DNA from 4 places in the Bradyrhizobium sp. USDA 4454 genome. Region 1 is predicted to be linked to each of the others. Evidence: predicted binding sites of a transcription regulator. Region 1 holds the regulator's gene; each other region holds the start of a gene.
The links. The regulator LexA, encoded in region 1, represses DNA repair genes until DNA is damaged. The targets are predictions, from matches to a motif close to TGTTCNNNNTGTGTTCNG.
Positions count from the first base shown of each region.

Region 1 (4,211 bases):
CTGGCGCGCGACCTCGCCGCGCGGCGCACCCAGCCGCCGCAGCCGATGTCGGCGATGGACGGCTATGCGGTGTGCGCCGCCGATGCGGCTGACCTGAAGGCACGGCTGAAGGTGATCGGCGAAGTCGCCGCCGGCCGGCCGTTCGAGCGCACGGTCGGCGCAGGCGAAGCGGTGCGGATCTTCACCGGCGGGGTGATCCCTGACGGCGCCGACGCCGTCATCATCCAGGAAGACACCGCCGTCGACGGCGACCACATCACGATCACCGAGCCAGCCGCCGTTGGACGGCATATCCGCCCCGCGGGGGTCGACTTCCGCGAGGGCGACGTGCTCCTCTCGGCCGGCAGCCGCCTCTCCGACCGGGCGCTGTCGCTGGCCGCCGCCATGAACCATCCGGAACTCGCCGTCCGCCGCCGTCCGAAGGTCGCGGTGCTGGCGACCGGCGACGAGCTGGTGATGCCGGGCTCGCAGCCCGGACCCGGCCAGATCGTCTATTCCAACGGCTATGCGCTGCGGGCGCTGGCCCGCGACGAAGGCGCCGAGACCGTCGATCTCGGGGTCGCCGCCGATACGGTTGCGGCCACCACGGCGGGGATCCGCCGGGCCCGCGATACCGGCGCCGACATCCTGATCACCACCGGCGGCGCCTCGGTCGGCGACCACGACCTGGTCAAGCAGTCGCTGGAGGCCGAGGGCGTCGCGATGGCGTTCTGGCGGATCGCGATGCGGCCCGGCAAGCCGATGATGCACGGCCGGCTCGGGGCGATGCGGGTGATCGGCCTGCCCGGCAATCCGGTGTCGTCCTATGTCTGCGCCTTCCTGTTTCTGGTGCCGTTGATTCGGGCATTGAGCGGCCGAACAGCGATTCATCATCGCCGCGCGAGGGCCGTGCTCGGCCGCAACCTCGCCGCCAACGACCAGCGCGAGGACTATCTGCGCGCGCGTCTCGAGGCGCGCGACGACGGCACGCTGATCGCAACGCCCGTGATGCAGCAGGATTCCTCGCTGCTCGGGAATCTCGCTGCGGCACGGGCACTTCTCGTGCGTCCGCCGTTCGCGCCCGCGACTGCCACAGGCAGCGAGTGCGAGATCCTGATGCTGCCCGAATAGGATTTTCTCACCGCGCCGATCGGGCGCCGCCGGGCGCGTTCACCTGAAATTAAGTGGTTGCGGAACACATATCGAACATATAGTGTCCGTTCATGATTTGTTTCGAGTACTGGTGTCTACAATCGGGAGGCGGCCCGGGAGCGCTTGCAACAAGCACCAAGCTCCCCTGGTCAGGCCCGGCCTGCAGGCCCCACTGAAGAGTCTCGGAATCGAACGACGCTATCAACCGGGGGAATACTCGAGATGCTCACGCGCAAACAGTACGAACTTCTGCGTTTCATCAATGAACGTCTGAAAGAGGCCGGCGTCCCGCCCTCATTCGACGAGATGAAAGATGCGCTCGACCTGCGCTCGAAGTCCGGTATCCACCGCCTGATCACTGCGCTGGAGGAGCGTGGCTTCATCCGCCGCCTGCCCAACCGCGCCCGCGCCATCGAAGTCATCAAGCTGCCTGAGCTGTCGGCCGGGGGCGGCAACGGCCGCCGCGGCTTCACCCCGAGCGTCATCGAAGGCACCCTCGGCAAGCGCACTTCTACGCCGCCGGTCGCCGAGGATGACGGCAATCGTCCGGTCGCGGTCCCTGTGATGGGCCGGATCGCCGCCGGTACCCCGATCGAGGCGCTGCAGACCCGCAGCCACACCATCAGCGTACCGCCCGACATGCTCGGCTCCGGCGAGCATTATGCGCTGGAGGTGCGCGGCGACTCGATGGTCGATGCCGGCATCCTCGACGGCGATATGGCGCTGATCCAGCGCAACGACGTCGCCAATACCGGCGACATCGTGGTGGCGCTGATCGACGAGGAGGAAGCCACCCTGAAGCGCTTCCGCCGCCGCGGCGCATCGATCGCGCTGGAGCCCGCCAACACCGCCTATGAAGTGCGCATCCTGCCTCCGAACCGGGTCCGCATCCAGGGCAAGCTGATCGGGCTCTACCGCAAGTACTAAGCTGCAAATACTTGATTGCAAATACTTGCGGCGGCGAGGAACGAGCGTCACATCGGATCGTTCCTTGCAAGATAGCGCAGCATGCGGTCTGCCCGATGCGCTCCGATACCTCTCGCGCAGTGTCGCGTGTTTGTGATTGAGGCGGTCGCGGGCGAGTCGTACAATCGCCCAGAAACGAGCTGACACTCGTTCGCTATCGTCCACTCTGGTAGAGGCCCATGCCTCAAAGAGAGGCACGGGTCGCTACCTCCATTTGAGGAGCCATCCGATGTGTGACTATAGTCTGCACGCCGTGGCATCGCGCCCCGCCATTGTCGGAGAGACGCTGATCACCACGACCTTCCGCGGCACGTCGACCCGCGGCTTTGCGTCGGAGAACGATCCGACTGTCGCGGTCTGCATGCTGCCGGGCACCGAGCTCGCTTTCGCCGAGAACGTTCGCTATGACAGCCGCTGGATCTGGACCAAGACGCTGAACTATCGCGTCGGCGTGTTCAACGAAGTCGAGCCCGACGTGCCCGATCGTCATCATGACGCGGTCGAATTCCCCGACGGCAGCCACGTGTTGGTGACCCAGCTCGTCGAGGGACAACGCGTCAGCGTGCTGCAATTGCCGGCACTGCATCCGCCGGTCACGCAGAAGCCGAAGGTCGTGGAGCGGCGGCCCTCCGCATTTACGTCGCTGTTTTTGGGTTGAACGCATCGTCGCCGCCGGATGACCGAGCGGCGAGTGACCGAAAGGATTTCGAGCGACCCCGGACACCGGTTCCGGGGCGCGGCGGGAGATTTGCGTCGGCGGCCACCTTGGCGCATCATCGGGCGCAGAGGATGTGCGCTCACGGAAACCTGCTCGGTGGTCGATAAGGTCACATGGCAAAAGGCTGGACGCGTCACGGAGCCGGGCCGCTACATGTTCCGGTTCGGCTGGTTGACGGTGACGGCTGATGACCTGAAGGTCTGGGAGCAGTTTCCCGAGGCGTCCTTCACCCTCGTCAAGAAGCCCGACGCCGGCCCCGATTCCGACGAATACCATCTCGGCCTGTTCGAATTGCCGGCCAGCCCCTCGCCGGACCACGGCTAATCCTCCCCCTGCACATCGCTCTCCGCCGGCGTGGCGTCGACGGCCGGCCGTGGCGCGGCGGCGGGGGCGCGGAGCGTCGTCTCGGCATCGCCGTCGCCGGGAACCGCCGGCGACCACGGCCGGTCGATCCCGCCGGGCTTGACCGCATCGATGGCGTAGCCGTCACGGGTCCGCCGCAGCGCCAGCGCGCCGTGACGCCGCAACCGCTCGACGTCGACCACCGAGGCCGCGCAGCCATGCGGCGCCGGCCGGGCGGTGACGATCAGCGCCGCGCGCTCGCAATCATCCGCCAGCGCCTCCGGCCGGCTCGCCAGCGCAACGAAGGCATCGCCGGGCCCTTGCGTCACGCAGCCGCTCGGATCGCAGGAGACGCCCTCGCCGAGCGATGCATCGGTGGCCGCCCGCGCATCGGCGTCCGCCGCCAGCCACTCCTTCACCAAAAAGGCATCCTTGGCGCTATGCATCAGGTGCAACCGCCCGTCGCCGCCGCGGACCGCGACGTTGCGGCCATCGGCGGAAATCAGCACGTCCGGCTGCGGCACCCTGAGCGCCCAGATCGACGCCACGACCAACAGCACCGCGCCCGACCAGCGCAGCGGCGTGCGCAGCAGCCCGAGCAGGATGAGGCCCGCGCTGGCGGCGATCAGCGGCCCGATCCCGAACGCCGCCATCCGGCCGACCGCACCAGGCAGCGCGGCGACCCATTGCGTCACGAGGATCATCCAGTCGATGCCAAAGCCCATGATCGCCCAGAACACGCCGTCGAAGCCGAACGGCATGGCGACGAGTCCGAGCAGGCCGGCCGGCATCACGACCGCCGACACGACAGGCATTGCCGCGAGGTTCGCGAGCAGCCCGTACGGCGTCACGCGATGGAAATGGAACGCGGCGTAGGGCGTCGTCGCCAGCCCTGCCACAAGGGAAGCCAGCATCAGCATCGTGAGCTCACGCCCGCCCCACAGCGCAACCCGCGCGGTCGCCGAATGATCGGGCGAGGCCAGCAGGTTCGGCAGCCCGATCTGCACCAGCGCGACCAGCCCGAGCGTCGCCGCGAACGACATCTGGAAACTCG
Region 1 covers NZ_JBTRCN010000001.1:3,859,198-3,863,408, reverse strand. The annotation lists gene ACVIW0_RS18075 (molybdopterin molybdotransferase MoeA) at 1-1,110, shown strand, start outside; gene lexA (transcriptional repressor LexA) at 1,354-2,058, shown strand; gene ACVIW0_RS18065 (hypothetical protein) at 2,327-2,755, shown strand; gene ACVIW0_RS18060 (hypothetical protein) at 2,912-3,139, shown strand; gene ACVIW0_RS18055 (ComEC/Rec2 family competence protein) at 3,136-4,211, opposite strand, start outside.

Region 2 (4,211 bases), 3.4 Mb from region 1:
CACGCGAGGCGCCGGTCAGCCGCTCGTCGGAAATGATGCGCAGTCGCGGATGCAGCGCGTCGTCGGCGGCGACGAGCTTCGCCACCGCATCGCCGGTCCAGCGGATGGTGCCGTCGGAGGTCAGCACGAACTGCTCGTCGGGGGCGGCGCCCAGTTTCTCGGCCCGCGCATCGATCTCGCGCGCCAGCACCTGCTGGGCGGCGGCTTGCAGCGCCTTGGCGTCGCTGCCGGCCTCGGCCGCATCGGGTGCGAAGGTGAAACCATCGAGCCGGCCAATCGCATGGCCTTCCACGATCACTTCACCGGTCTTGCCAATTTCCGTATTCAAAACTGAGTTCTCCCGCAGGCGGCGCATCAATACACTGGTCCGCCTGTCAACGAAACGCTCCGTGAGCCGTTCATGCAGCGCATCGGATAATTTATTTTCGAGGTCGCGCGTGATCCCCTGCCAGTGGTCCGGGTCGTAGAGCCAGTCGGGCCGGTTGGCAACAAAGGTCCAGGTCCGGATCTGCGCGATCCGGCCCGATAGCGTGTCGATATCGCCGTCGGTCCGGTTGGCCTGGTCGACCTGGGCGGCAAACCATGCGTCAGGGATACGCCCCTTTTGCATCAGGAAGCCATACAGCGTGGTCACGAGTTCGGCATGGGCGGCCGGCGACAGCTTTCGGTAGTCCGGAACCTGGCAGGCCTCCCACAGCCGCTCCACCGCCTTGGGCCCATGCGCCCATTCGCGCACCTCGGCGTCGCGTGCGACATGTTCGAGCACGCGCAAATCCTCGGCAACCGGGGCCCGCGTCAGTGCCTCATGATTAGGCGTCAGCGCCAAGGACACCTGCAACGCGCCGAGCGAGGAGAAATCCAGCCTGGCGTTGCGCCATTGCAGCATCTTGACGCTGTCGAAGGTGTGGTTCTGCAACGCGTTGACGAGCTCCGGCTCGAACGGCGCGCAGCGTCCCGTCGTACCAAATGTGCCGTTGCGGGTGGCACGGCCGGCGCGGCCGGCGATCTGCGCGAACTCGGCCGGCGTCAGCCGGCGGAATTGATAGCCGTCATATTTGCGGTCGGAGGCGAAGGCGACGTGATCGACGTCGAGATTGAGCCCCATGCCGACCGCGTCGGTCGCGACGAGATAATCGACATCGCCGTTCTGGAACATCGCGACCTGCGCATTGCGCGTGCGTGGGCTAAGCGAGCCCAGCACCACGGCAGCGCCGCCATGCTGGCGGCGGATCAATTCGGCGATCGCGTACACTTCATCCGCCGAGAACGCGACGATCGCCGTGCGGCGCGGCTGCCGCGTGATCTTGCGGTCGCCGGCAAATTCGAGTTGCGACAGCCTGGGCCGCGTGACGATCGAGGCGCCCGGCAGCAGCCGCTCGATCATCGGCCGCATCGTCGCCGCACCCAATAGCAGCGTCTCGTCGCGGCCGCGGCGATTGAGGATGCGATCGGTGAACACATGCCCGCGCTCGAGATCGGCGGCGATCTGGATCTCGTCGACCGCGAGGAAGGACACGTCGAGATCGCGCGGCATCGCCTCCACGGTCGAGACCCAGAAGCGCGGCGCCTTCGGCTTGATCTTCTCCTCGCCGGTGACCAGCGCGACATTGTCGACGCCGGCGCGATCGACGATCTTGTTGTAGACCTCGCGCGCGAGCAGCCGCAGCGGTAGCCCGATCAGCCCTGACGAATGCGCCAGCATGCGCTCGATCGCCAGATGCGTCTTGCCGGTGTTGGTCGGCCCCAGCACCGCAGTGACACCAGCACCGGGCACGCGGTCATTTCCGAACGAAGTTGAGAAAACCATTTTTTGCAGTGTTTCTTGAAGTGTTGGGTGCTCTCTATTCCGTCATCCTGAGGAGCGCGTTAGCGCGTCTCGAAGGATGCACGGCCGAGATCGATCCATTTGCGGCGATCTTGACGAGACAGCGGGGCTGTCGCCCTTCGAGACGCCTGCTGCGCAGGCTCCTCAGGGTGACGGTTTGGCAGTGTGTTTGGCACCCGCAGAGTGTTTCGCAAAATCTGTCTCACAATGCGACGCTAGCTGCGCCCGGCTTAAGCTTCGGAACGAGTTGAGAACAAATCGCGGCCGAATCGCTGACTCCATTCCGGGCCTGAAACGTTCACCGCAACATCTCGGGTAGACCCCACGGCGGCGGCACTAGATCAAGTTCGAGAGGGCTCCACAAGCAGGGGATATGCGGACTGAATTCCTTAAGTTCCAGAGCTGGCCGAGTCGAATCAGAAGCGGGCAAGAGTCAACTGGATTCCGGTGACGTTTATTGCATGGCTTGCGCACCAACTGCCCCGTCATTCCGGGGCACGCGCAGCGTGAACCCGGAATCTCGAGATTCCGGGTTCGATGCTTCCGCATCGCCCCGGAATGACGAAGCAGGCTACTGCGTCTTCGCCACGCGCGGCGGCGCGGCTGTGGTGACGAACGACGTCGCTTCCAGCATGGCCATGCCGAGCGGGGTCGGGATCGTCATGCGGAACGGCACCAAAAGGCGGGTGCCGGCGATCGGCACGAAGGCGACCTCGATGTTGCGCTGGGCGGCGAGATATTTGATCACGGGGCGATCCGGGATGTAGCCCGAGATCGGCACGAAATAGAGCGCGCAGACCAGCGCCGGGCCGTGATAGCCGCGCTCGGCCTTGACCATCTCGACCCGCTTGAAATCGAGCTTGAGGTCGTAGCGCATGCGGCCGTCGAACACGCCGGCGCCGGTGCGGCAGACATCCGGGCTCATCAATTCGGCATTGCCGGGCGCGCGCAGGAACGCGCCGGTCATCGGATCGAATACGTTCTTCTTCTGCGCCTCGGTCACCGGCAGGCGATCGGCATCGACCGGCGGCTCCGGCTCGATCGCGGATTCCTTGATGCCGCCGCCCGCGAGCACCATCCGGATCGTCTCCGACTTCTTCGAGGTGGTGGTGGTCGCGGTGTAGGAGGACGCCGCCAGCGTCCCGTTGACGACCCGGCCCTGCGAGGCGCCCGAGCCGGTGCCGCCGGAAAACGCCTTCAACAGCCCCGCGGTGCCGCCTTGGGCGGTGGCCGAGAAGGTGTCGTCGCCGATTTCGATGGTCCAGCTGCCCTTGCCGACCGGGATACCGGCCAAGGTCGCCTCATACTGCGCGTCGAGCCGACCCTGCGCGCTGGCGCGCTCGGCACAAAACAGCAAAACGGCACCGGCGCACAGGCCGAGGAGCCGGCCGAGCGGGGGCAAAATGGCAATGGCGGTCGTCACTTAACCTACCTGACGGTCCTGCTATCGGCGCTTGGTCTGTTGTCCACTTTCCAAAGCCACATCGGCCGGACAACACGCGCGTCTCTTATGGAACCAAGACTTGCAGCCGAATACGCCCTTTATATGGTTGCCATTTCAGCCGTTAAGTGGCTGGAACGGCTTATGAACCGGCATTCCCCGATACCGCCATGCGGCGATATAATCTTGACGCTTGGGTGATCCGCCTCTATACACCCGCGGTTCCTGGAAAATGGACGCGAATTCAAAACCCCCGCGCGGGCCGTGCGATTGCACGCCTGGCCAAGAGGCGGGGATGCAATAAGGATTTTGTAAGATGTCCCGGCGCTGCGAACTGACGGCCAAGGGCCCCCAGACGGGCCACAAGGTGAGCCACTCCAACATCAAGACCAAGCGGCGCTTCCTGCCGAACCTGGCCAACGTGACCTTCATCTCGGATGCGCTGGGCCGCAACGTGCGCCTGCGCGTCTCGACCAACGCGCTGAAGAGTGTCGACCACAATGGCGGCCTCGACGCCTACCTGCTCAAGGCCAAGGCCGACGTGCTCTCGCCCCGCGCCCTCGAACTGAAGCGCGCGATCGAGAAGAAGGTCGGCAAGCCGGCCCCGGTGAAGAAGGCGAGCTGAGCGAGACTGCGAGAGCGGAATTCGCGGGAAGAGTTTTGAAACGGCCGGGTCGATGACCCGGCCGTTTTTGTTTTGGGCTATCTCCCAGCGCATTAATGCGTCGGCGATATTCCTTTCAAAAAATCTCTCAAGCCTTCCATCGTCTGGCCCGTAGGCTCCACTATTGGCGAAATTCCCCAACGCTGAAAAATTGCCTCCTCAACTGGATTGGGATTCGCCATAAAAATGAAGCTTGGAGGTCGGTCTATTTTTGACCCAGCTGCTCGCCAAATCTTCGCAAGCCTGTGGAAGAGATACCTAACATTGATGTCGGAGAGGCT
Region 2 covers NZ_JBTRCN010000001.1:444,872-449,082, reverse strand. The annotation lists gene ACVIW0_RS02055 (helicase-related protein) at 1-1,807, opposite strand, end outside; gene ACVIW0_RS02050 (DUF3108 domain-containing protein) at 2,397-3,227, opposite strand; gene rpmB (50S ribosomal protein L28) at 3,583-3,891, shown strand; gene ACVIW0_RS02040 (SIR2 family NAD-dependent protein deacylase) at 3,984-4,211, opposite strand, start outside.
Region 2: the regulator LexA is predicted to act here: its motif matches at 2,064-2,081, upstream of ACVIW0_RS02055 (helicase-related protein).

Region 3 (4,211 bases), 4.1 Mb from region 1:
CGCCTTCGGTGCGCTGCACCGCGGCATCGATGACCGGTGGTTCGAGCGGCAGGCCGCGGCCGTAGAGCCGGATCAGCTTGCCGCGGCCGGGCGCATCGGGCAGCGGCACCTCGATCGCCTGGTCGATGCGGCCGGGCCGGCCGGCCAGCGCGCCCTCCAGCTCCTCCGGACGGTTGGTGGTCAGCACGAACAGGATATCGCAATCCTCCTTCAGGCCGTCCATCTCGTTGAGCAGCTTGTTAAGCAGGGATTCCTCGCACGGCCCGCCCATCTCGTCGCGGTCGCGCGCGATCAGATCGACATCCTCGATCACGACCATGGTCGGCTGCAGCAGCCGCGCCAGGCTCATATAGGCGCCGAGCAGGCCGACCTGCTCGGCGGTGATGATCAGCGTGGTGTGGTTTGGCAGATTGGTGGCGAGATAGCGGACGGTGTGGGTCTTGCCGGTGCCGGGCGGGCCGTACAGCAGGATGCCCTTGCGGGTCGACTGGCCGAGCCCACGCAGCCGGTCGCGGCTTTCGACGAAGTCGAGCACGTTGCGGTCGAGCAGCCGCAGCGTCCGATCCGGCAGGATCACGTCATCGCGGGCGACGGTCGGCAGGCGATGCACGGTCACGCCGCGCGCGCGGCCGCGATAGTCGGCGGCATCTTCTAGCGACAGGATCTTGCCGCGATAGGATCGCGCCGCATGCACGGCAGCTTCCAGCTCCGCAAAGGTGCGCTGCACCAGGGCGTTTCCGGCGGCGCCTGCGGGCACCGCGAGCTCGATCCGCAAACCCGGTTCGGTCTGATAATCACGATGGTAGCTGAGCAGCACCGCGTAGCGCAGCTCTTCGGTTTTGCATAGCCACAAGCCATTGGTCAGGCATTTCACCGACTCGGGCTCGCCAACGTCGACGTCGTGATACTGCGGCGGCGCGATCGGCGGTGCGTTGCGGCTGTTCTCCATCAGCGAGGCAATCGCGAGGGTCTCATAGCGGTGTTCTTCATGAATGCCGAAGAAGTGGAGCGGCGCGTCGAACAACTTGTCGATCGCGATCTGAACGTCCGCTCGCATGTGACCGGGAAATTGCCGCGACCGGGTCATGATCTGATTGCGCGGCGTCCCGGCAAAATGCCAATCGAGCGCCATGAAGGCATATCTGAACTCTTCGCTCGGCAGGTTTTCCGAGCTTGCCCGCGCGGCGATCAGACAGTTGCCGCACAGGCAGACTGTCCGGCGGATGAGAAACACGTCCGTCACGGGCTCCAACGCGCCACAGAGATCGCACGGCCGGGCCGCGTCGGCGGCTGACGCGGTAATCAGCAATGGATGCCCATTGCTGCGGATCAGCTGTTTGGCGGACTCCAGCAGTGCTTTGGCCACCGTCGCGGGATAGGGGCCGCATGCGAACCCGTCCTGGGCCTCGATTCGCGCGGTGATGGCAATCGCTTCTTTCCGGGATTTGCCGAATACCGTGCGCAACAGGTTACGCACGAATTCCAGCGGCGTCTCATCGTCATCATGAATGAAGAGCCGGACCGGGCCGTCGTCGCTGAACACGTCGTGCATGATCACCTCAAAACGCAATCGGAACCAAAAGAACAAAATAAGAACATCATGGCCGGCCGCCTACGTCAAGCGAAAGATTCCGCCGGCTCACCTCTGACGTGTGGCGCCGATCGACCGGCTCAGCGGGGGAGCGCGTTGCATGCGTAAACGCCGCTCAACGCTTGTGACTTTTGTGTTGCGGCAAATGCCAAGACATGGCCGCCACAGCGGCAAACTTCCGACACATCATCGGGGCGAAAAGGAGCATCCGACATGGCGCGAGCGCGAGAGCTGATTCCTTTCGGGGATCAGCCGTGGCGCGATGACTTTTAATAAGAGGCCCTCGTGTCGCACAGATTTCGTTTTGCGATCCTCCTCGTCCTCACTTTGTTCGTCTCTCCCGCGCTGGCGCAGCCGGGCGCAAAGCCGGCGCCGCCGCAACCCATTGCCAGCGACAATCTGACGCCGGAGCAAGCCAAGCGCGCGCTCGAGACGCTGCAGGACGACAAGAAGCGCGGCGAGATCATCAACACGCTACGCGCCATCGCCAATGCTTCGCCGCAGGCTGCTGCCCAGCCGGCGGCCGCGGAGCCGGCGCCCGAGCAGCAATCGCCGATCCCGCTCACCGCCGACAGTCTCGGCGCGCAGCTCTTGCTGATGGTGTCGGAGCAGGTCGGCGAGATGTCGCGCGAGGTCGCCGACGTCGCGCGCACCCTGACGAATTTTTCGGCGTTCTATTACTGGTTCGTGCGCACCGCCAATGATCCGGCCGCCTATGGCCTCCTGATCGATATCGCCTGGAAGCTGGCGCTGGTGTTCGGTTGCGCGCTGGTCGCCGAATGGGTGGTGTTCCGCTTCATCAAGCGGCCGGTGGCGTTCCTGGAGCGGCGGCTGCCGCAGACCGCGCGCGTGCCGGTGCAGACGCTCGCGAGCGTCGATCCGCCATCGTCGGTTACCGATGTCACGCCGGAACCGGAATTGCATCGGCGCCGTCTCAGCCTGGCGCGGGCATGGCAGTCGCTGGTCCGGCTGCCCTTCGTGCTCGGCCGCCTGCTGCTCGAATTGCTGCCGGTCGTCGTGTTCGTCGGCATCGCTACCGCGCTGCTCGGCACCGAGATCGGCGATCAGCCGACCACGCGGCTGGTGATCCTTGCGGTCGTCAACGCCTATGCGTTCTCCCGCGCGCTGATCTGCGCGGTGCGCGCGCTGGCAGGGCCGTTCGGCCTGTTCCGGGTCCGTGCCGAGACCGCGGCCTATATCGAGATCTGGGCGCGGCGCATCGTCGCCGTCGGCGTCTCCGGCATCGCCTTTGCCAATGTCGCGCTGCTGCTCGGGCTGCATCGCGGCGGCTATGCGGCGCTGATCCGGCTGGTGATGCTGGTCGTGCACCTCTTTATCGTCGTCATCATCCTGCAATGCCGGCGCCAGGTCGCCGACGTCATCCGCGCGCCGGCCGATCGAACCGGGCTTGCGGCGCGCATGCGCAATCGCCTCGCCGCGCTCTGGCACGTGCTGGCGATCGCGCTCGACCTCGCGCTGTGGGCGGTGTGGGCGCTCAACATCCGCAACGGCTATTCGCTGCTGCTGCAATATTTCGTCGGCACCGTCGTGGTGCTCTTGGTCACCCGCCTCGCCACCATGGTGGTGCTAAGCCTGATCGACCGCGGCTTCCGTATCAGCCCGGACCTGAAGCAGCGCTTCCCCGGGCTGGAGACCCGCGCCAACCGCTATCTGCCGCTGCTGCGCAAGGTGGTGACCGCGGTGATCGCCTTCATTGGCTTCGTCGCGCTGCTCGAGGTCTGGGGCGTCGATGCCATCGTCTGGTTCTATGGCGGCCAGATCGGCTCGCGCCTGATCTCGGCGCTGGTGACGATCGGGGTTGCCGCGCTCGCCGCGGCCGTGATCTGGGAAGTCGCCAACGCGCTGATGGATCGCCAGATCGACGCGCTGTCGCGCGACGGGCACTACGCCCGCGCCGCGCGCTTGCGTACCTTCCAGCCGATGCTGCGCACCGCGCTGTTCTGCATGATCGTCGCAGTGGTCGGCCTCACCGCGCTCAGCGAGATCGGCGTCAATGTCGCGCCGCTGCTCGCCGGCGCCGGCATCGTCGGCATCGCGATCGGCTTCGGTTCGCAGAAGCTGGTGCAGGACCTCATCACCGGGCTGTTCCTCCTGATCGAGAATACCGTGCAGGTCGGCGACACCGTCACGGTGTCGGGCCTCTCGGGCGTGGTCGAAAACGTCTCGATCCGCACCATGCGGCTGCGCGCCGGCGACGGCTCGGTGCATGTGGTGCCGTTCAGCGCGGTCACCACGATCACCAATGCCAGCCGCGGCGCCGGCAATGCGGCGGTCAGCGTCAACGTCTCGTATAAGGAGGACACCGACCGCGCCGGCGAGGTGCTGAAGGACATCGTCGCGCAGATGCGTCAGGAGACGGCGTATCGCGCGCTGATCCGCGGCGATCTCGAATTGTGGGGCGTCGACAAGGTCGACGGCTCCGTCGTCACCATCGTCGGCCAGATCCGCTGCACCGACGGCGGCCGCTGGTCGGTGCAGCGTGAGTTCAACCGCCGCATGAAGCGGCGCTTCCAGGAGGAAGGCATCGAGATCGCCTCGATGGGCCAGACTATCCTGATGCAGCTCCCGCCGCCGTCGGAGCCGGACACCAATGCGAAGC
Region 3 covers NZ_JBTRCN010000001.1:7,953,016-7,957,226, reverse strand. The annotation lists gene ACVIW0_RS37020 (ATP-dependent Clp protease adaptor ClpS) at 1-1,552, opposite strand, end outside; gene ACVIW0_RS37015 (mechanosensitive ion channel family protein) at 1,877-4,211, shown strand, end outside.
Region 3: the regulator LexA is predicted to act here: its motif matches at 1,581-1,598, upstream of ACVIW0_RS37020 (ATP-dependent Clp protease adaptor ClpS).

Region 4 (4,211 bases), 340 kb from region 1:
GCGTAGCCGCCGAAGCCGCCGATGTAGAAGCCGGTCCAGTTGGTGATCGCGACCGGCGGCGGAGCCTTCACGTAGGGCGCGCGAGCCGCCATGTCAGCCGCCATGGCCGGTGCAATTGCGCTGAGGGCAAACATGCTGGCCGACGCCAGCAAAACATTCCTGATTTTCAAAGTCCCAGTCCCATTTTCTTGTTGTCCCCTCAAACATTGAAGGGAGCGTCACGGCAGTGTCGCGTGACGATCACGTGTTTTTACATGGAAACCTTGGAAGTTGTGTATCCATGAAACCACAATGCACGGAAAACGAGTGCATGAGGTGCGCACGTACCAGTAAGGGAGTTGGCGCGAGGCTGGCCGCTGTTTCCATACGGAGGCACGGCAGGGCCCGCCCGGACGTTGTAGCCGATCACGCCGCCGATGAAGCCGCCGCCGATGGTGTAGCTTTGCGTGCCGATCACGGCCGCATTGTTCGGGCGCTGAGATAGGTCTCGCTGCTGGTGCCCCAGCCGCCGCCCTGGGCGCCGAGATAGAAGCCGGTCTAGCTGGTCATGGGCGTGGCAACCGCCGGCTAAACAAAAGGCCGGCGCAGGGCCGGCCTTTCGCCTGGATCAAATCCGCGCGCGATCAGTAGCGCGCAACGACCGGGCCGCCCCACTTGTAGTTCACGCGGACGGTGACGAGGTCGACGTCCTGGCGGTCGCGGATGCTGCTGAACAGCGCGCCGGTCGGGGTGGTGAGGTTGTAGGTCTTGTCCTGCATGAACAGGTGGTCGTACTCGATGCCAGCGGTCCAGTTCGGCGCGAAGCCGACTTCGATGCCGGCGCCGATGGTGCCGCCCCAGCGGGTGTCGCTGGCGCTGCCGACGAGCAAGCCGGTCGGCGTGAAGTAGGTGTTGAAGCGGTTGTCGGTCAGCGCGGCGCCGCCCTTGGCGTAAAGCAGGACATTGTTGACGGCGTAGCCGATCTGGCCGGTGAAGAGGCCGAATGCGTCGATCTTGGTCTGGTTGGTGAACAGGCCCGGGAAGATCGCGCTGTTGTTGCTGCCCTTCAGGTCGGCCCAGTCGCCCTGCGCTTCGAGGCCGAACACCCAGGTGCCGGCCTGCCAGCGATAGCCAATCTGACCGCCGGCGACGCCGCCGGTCGCATCATGGCAGCCATCCGATCCGATGAAGATGCCGGCGGGGACCTGGTCCCAGCAATTGTGGCTCGAGCCCCAGCCGCCGTTGGCGCCGATGTAGAAGCCGCTCCAGTCATAGACGGCAGCGATCACCGGCGGCGCCTTGGTGTAGGGGCGTGCCGCCAGATCGGCAGCCGCGGCCGGCGCAGCAAACGCAACCAGAGCAACCGTCCCGAGCAAAAACTTCTTCATTGCAAAACTCCCCGGCTTCCCGATCGGCTTCCAAATGGGTCCCAAAGCCGACCTCAGACGCGAGCGCCCGTCTGATGGCTGACAGCTATACGCCGATTCAACCGGAAAGGCCGTCTCCCAAAAGTCACACTCGCGGAAGAAGTGCGGCGAGAATAAGATGCTGATCTATTTATTGATTTTCTAACGTCGTGGCGCAGCCTGGCGGCTGAAAGCCAAATCGACTGCCGCATCCTTGCCTCGGCCCGCATCTACGGTTGGTTGTAGCGAACAAAACTGGAACATTTCCGGCCGGGATGCTATATCTGATTATCGTGGATAACCGCGCGAGGGCGAAGGCGCCAAGCCGCCACCGGCGTATAGGGTCATCCACGACGCCTGCAATGTAAGTGGCGAAGGTTGAGAGTGGTGGCCGATGTCCGGACGCCCGGTTTTTGAGTGGAGATGATGCGATGGCAGGAAGCGTGAACAAGGTGATCCTGGTTGGAAACCTCGGCAAGGATCCGGAGATCCGGCGGACCCAGGACGGTCGTCCGATCGCCAATCTGTCGATCGCCACCTCGGAAACCTGGCGCGACAAGGGCACCGGCGAGCGCAAGGAAAAGACCGAGTGGCACCGCGTCGTGATCTTCAACGAGGGCCTCTGCAAGGTCGCCGAGCAGTACCTGAAGAAGGGCGCCAAGGTGTACATCGAGGGCCAGTTGCAGACCCGCAAATGGACCGACCAGAGCGGCGTCGAGAAGTACTCGACCGAAGTCGTGCTGCAGGGCTTCAACTCCAACCTCACCATGCTCGACGGGCGGGGCGGCGGCGGAAGCAGCTTCTCCGATGATGGCGGCAGCGATTTCGGCTCGTCCGGCCCGGTCGGCTCGGCGCCGCGCCGCGCAGTCGCCGCCGGCGGCGGCAGCCGCAACAGCGACATGGACGACGACATCCCGTTCTGAGCATGCGCGGGCATTGCGTCGGCTGCCGTTCCGTGAAGATCACTTGCCGGGACGGCGGTCCGATGTGCCGCGGCAATTTCCTCATGTGAATTATGAGGATAACTCTCTAACACCCTAGGACATTGTACCCGGCTGATGGCGGTCAGCGCGGGTTCTTGGCGTCACCGCCGCACGGCGTCACACGTCCGCAGCCACAAATACACGATGATCGGGATTTTCTTCGGCGCGCTGGTCATTGCCCGGCCGTTCACGTTCATGCCGGGGCGGATCATGCATGCGGTGGTATTCGGCCAATGACGGGATGTACGAATAGCGAATGGGGAGTGGCGAAGGGGGGTTCTCCGCTCGCTGTTCGCTACTCGCCATTCGCTTCTCGACCAAGCGGCCGTGGTCTCGCCGACCCACCCGTAAGTGCATGAAAGAACGAAGGGAAAAACGGCTTGCCGGAGCCGTGGAAGGGTGGTTATCAGGCCCCCGATGGGCTATATGATTCCCCAGTAAAACTGACCGGATTTCCCCTTTGTCCGACAACGACGACCACAAGCCCGGCGAGCCGCCGGGGCCCTCAGATATTCGTCCCGTTTCCATTCTCGACGAGATGAAGAAGTCCTACCTCGATTACGCCATGAGCGTGATCGTGTCGCGTGCGCTGCCCGATGCACGCGACGGGCTCAAGCCGGTGCACCGGCGCATCCTCTACTCGATGCACGAGCAGGGACACACCCCGGACAAGAAATACGTCAAGTCCGCGCGCGTGGTCGGCGACGTCATCGGTAAATATCACCCGCACGGCGACCAGTCGATTTACGACGCGATGGTCCGCATGGCGCAGGATTTCTCCCTGCGCGTGCCGCTGATCGACGGCCAGGGCAATTTCGGCTCGATCGACGGCGATCCGCCGGCGGCCTATCGATACACCGAAGCGCGGCTGACGCGGGCGGCATTGGCCGTCCTCGCCGACATCGACATGGAAACCGTCGATTTCCAGCCGAACTACGACAACTCCGAGAAAGAGCCGTCGGTTCTGCCGGCCCGGTTCCCGAACCTCCTGGTCAATGGCGCCGGCGGCATCGCGGTCGGCATGGCGACCAACATCCCGCCGCACAATCTCGGCGAGGTGGTCGACGCCTGCGTGGCGCTGATCGACAATCCGGCGCTCACGATCGACGAACTGATCGGGATCATTCCCGGACCTGATTTCCCGACCGGCGGCGTCATCCTGGGTCGCCAGGGCATCCGCTCGGCCTATCATCTCGGCCGCGGCTCGATCGTGATGCGCGGCAAGGTGACGATCGACACCATCCGCAAGGACCGCGAAGCGATCATCATCTCCGAAATTCCCTATCAGGTGAACAAGGCGACGATGGTCGAGCGCATCGCCGAGCTCGTGAAAGAGAAGAAGATCGAGGGCATCGGCGACCTGCGCGACGAGTCCGACCGCGACGGCTATCGCGTCGTCATCGAGCTGAAGCGCGAAGCGGTGCCCGACGTGGTGCTCAATCAGCTCTACCGCTTCACGCCGCTGCAGACCAATTTCCCCGCCAACATGCTGGCGCTGGATTCCGGCCGTCCGCAGACGATGAATCTGAAGGACCTGCTCAACATCTTCATCGCGTTCCGCGAGCAGGTGGTGACAAGGCGGACCAAGTTCCTGCTCGGCAAGGCCCGCGACCGCGCCCATATCCTGGTCGGCCTTGCGATCGCGGTCGCCAATATCGACGAGATCATCCGTGTCATCCGCACCTCGCCCGATCCGAACACCGCGCGCGAGGCCCTGATGTCGCGCGACTGGCCGGCGCGCGACGTCGAGGCGATGATCACGCTGATCGACGATCCCCGGCATCGCATCAACGAGGACGGCACGCTGCGGTTGTCGATGGAGCAGGCCAGGGCGATCCTCGAT
Region 4 covers NZ_JBTRCN010000001.1:4,200,742-4,204,952, reverse strand. The annotation lists gene ACVIW0_RS19745 (outer membrane protein) at 1-164, opposite strand, end outside; gene ACVIW0_RS19740 (outer membrane protein) at 624-1,367, opposite strand; gene ACVIW0_RS19735 (single-stranded DNA-binding protein) at 1,817-2,308, shown strand; gene ACVIW0_RS19730 (hypothetical protein) at 2,444-2,605, shown strand; gene gyrA (DNA gyrase subunit A) at 2,829-4,211, shown strand, end outside.
Region 4: the regulator LexA is predicted to act here: its motif matches at 1,631-1,648, upstream of ACVIW0_RS19735 (single-stranded DNA-binding protein).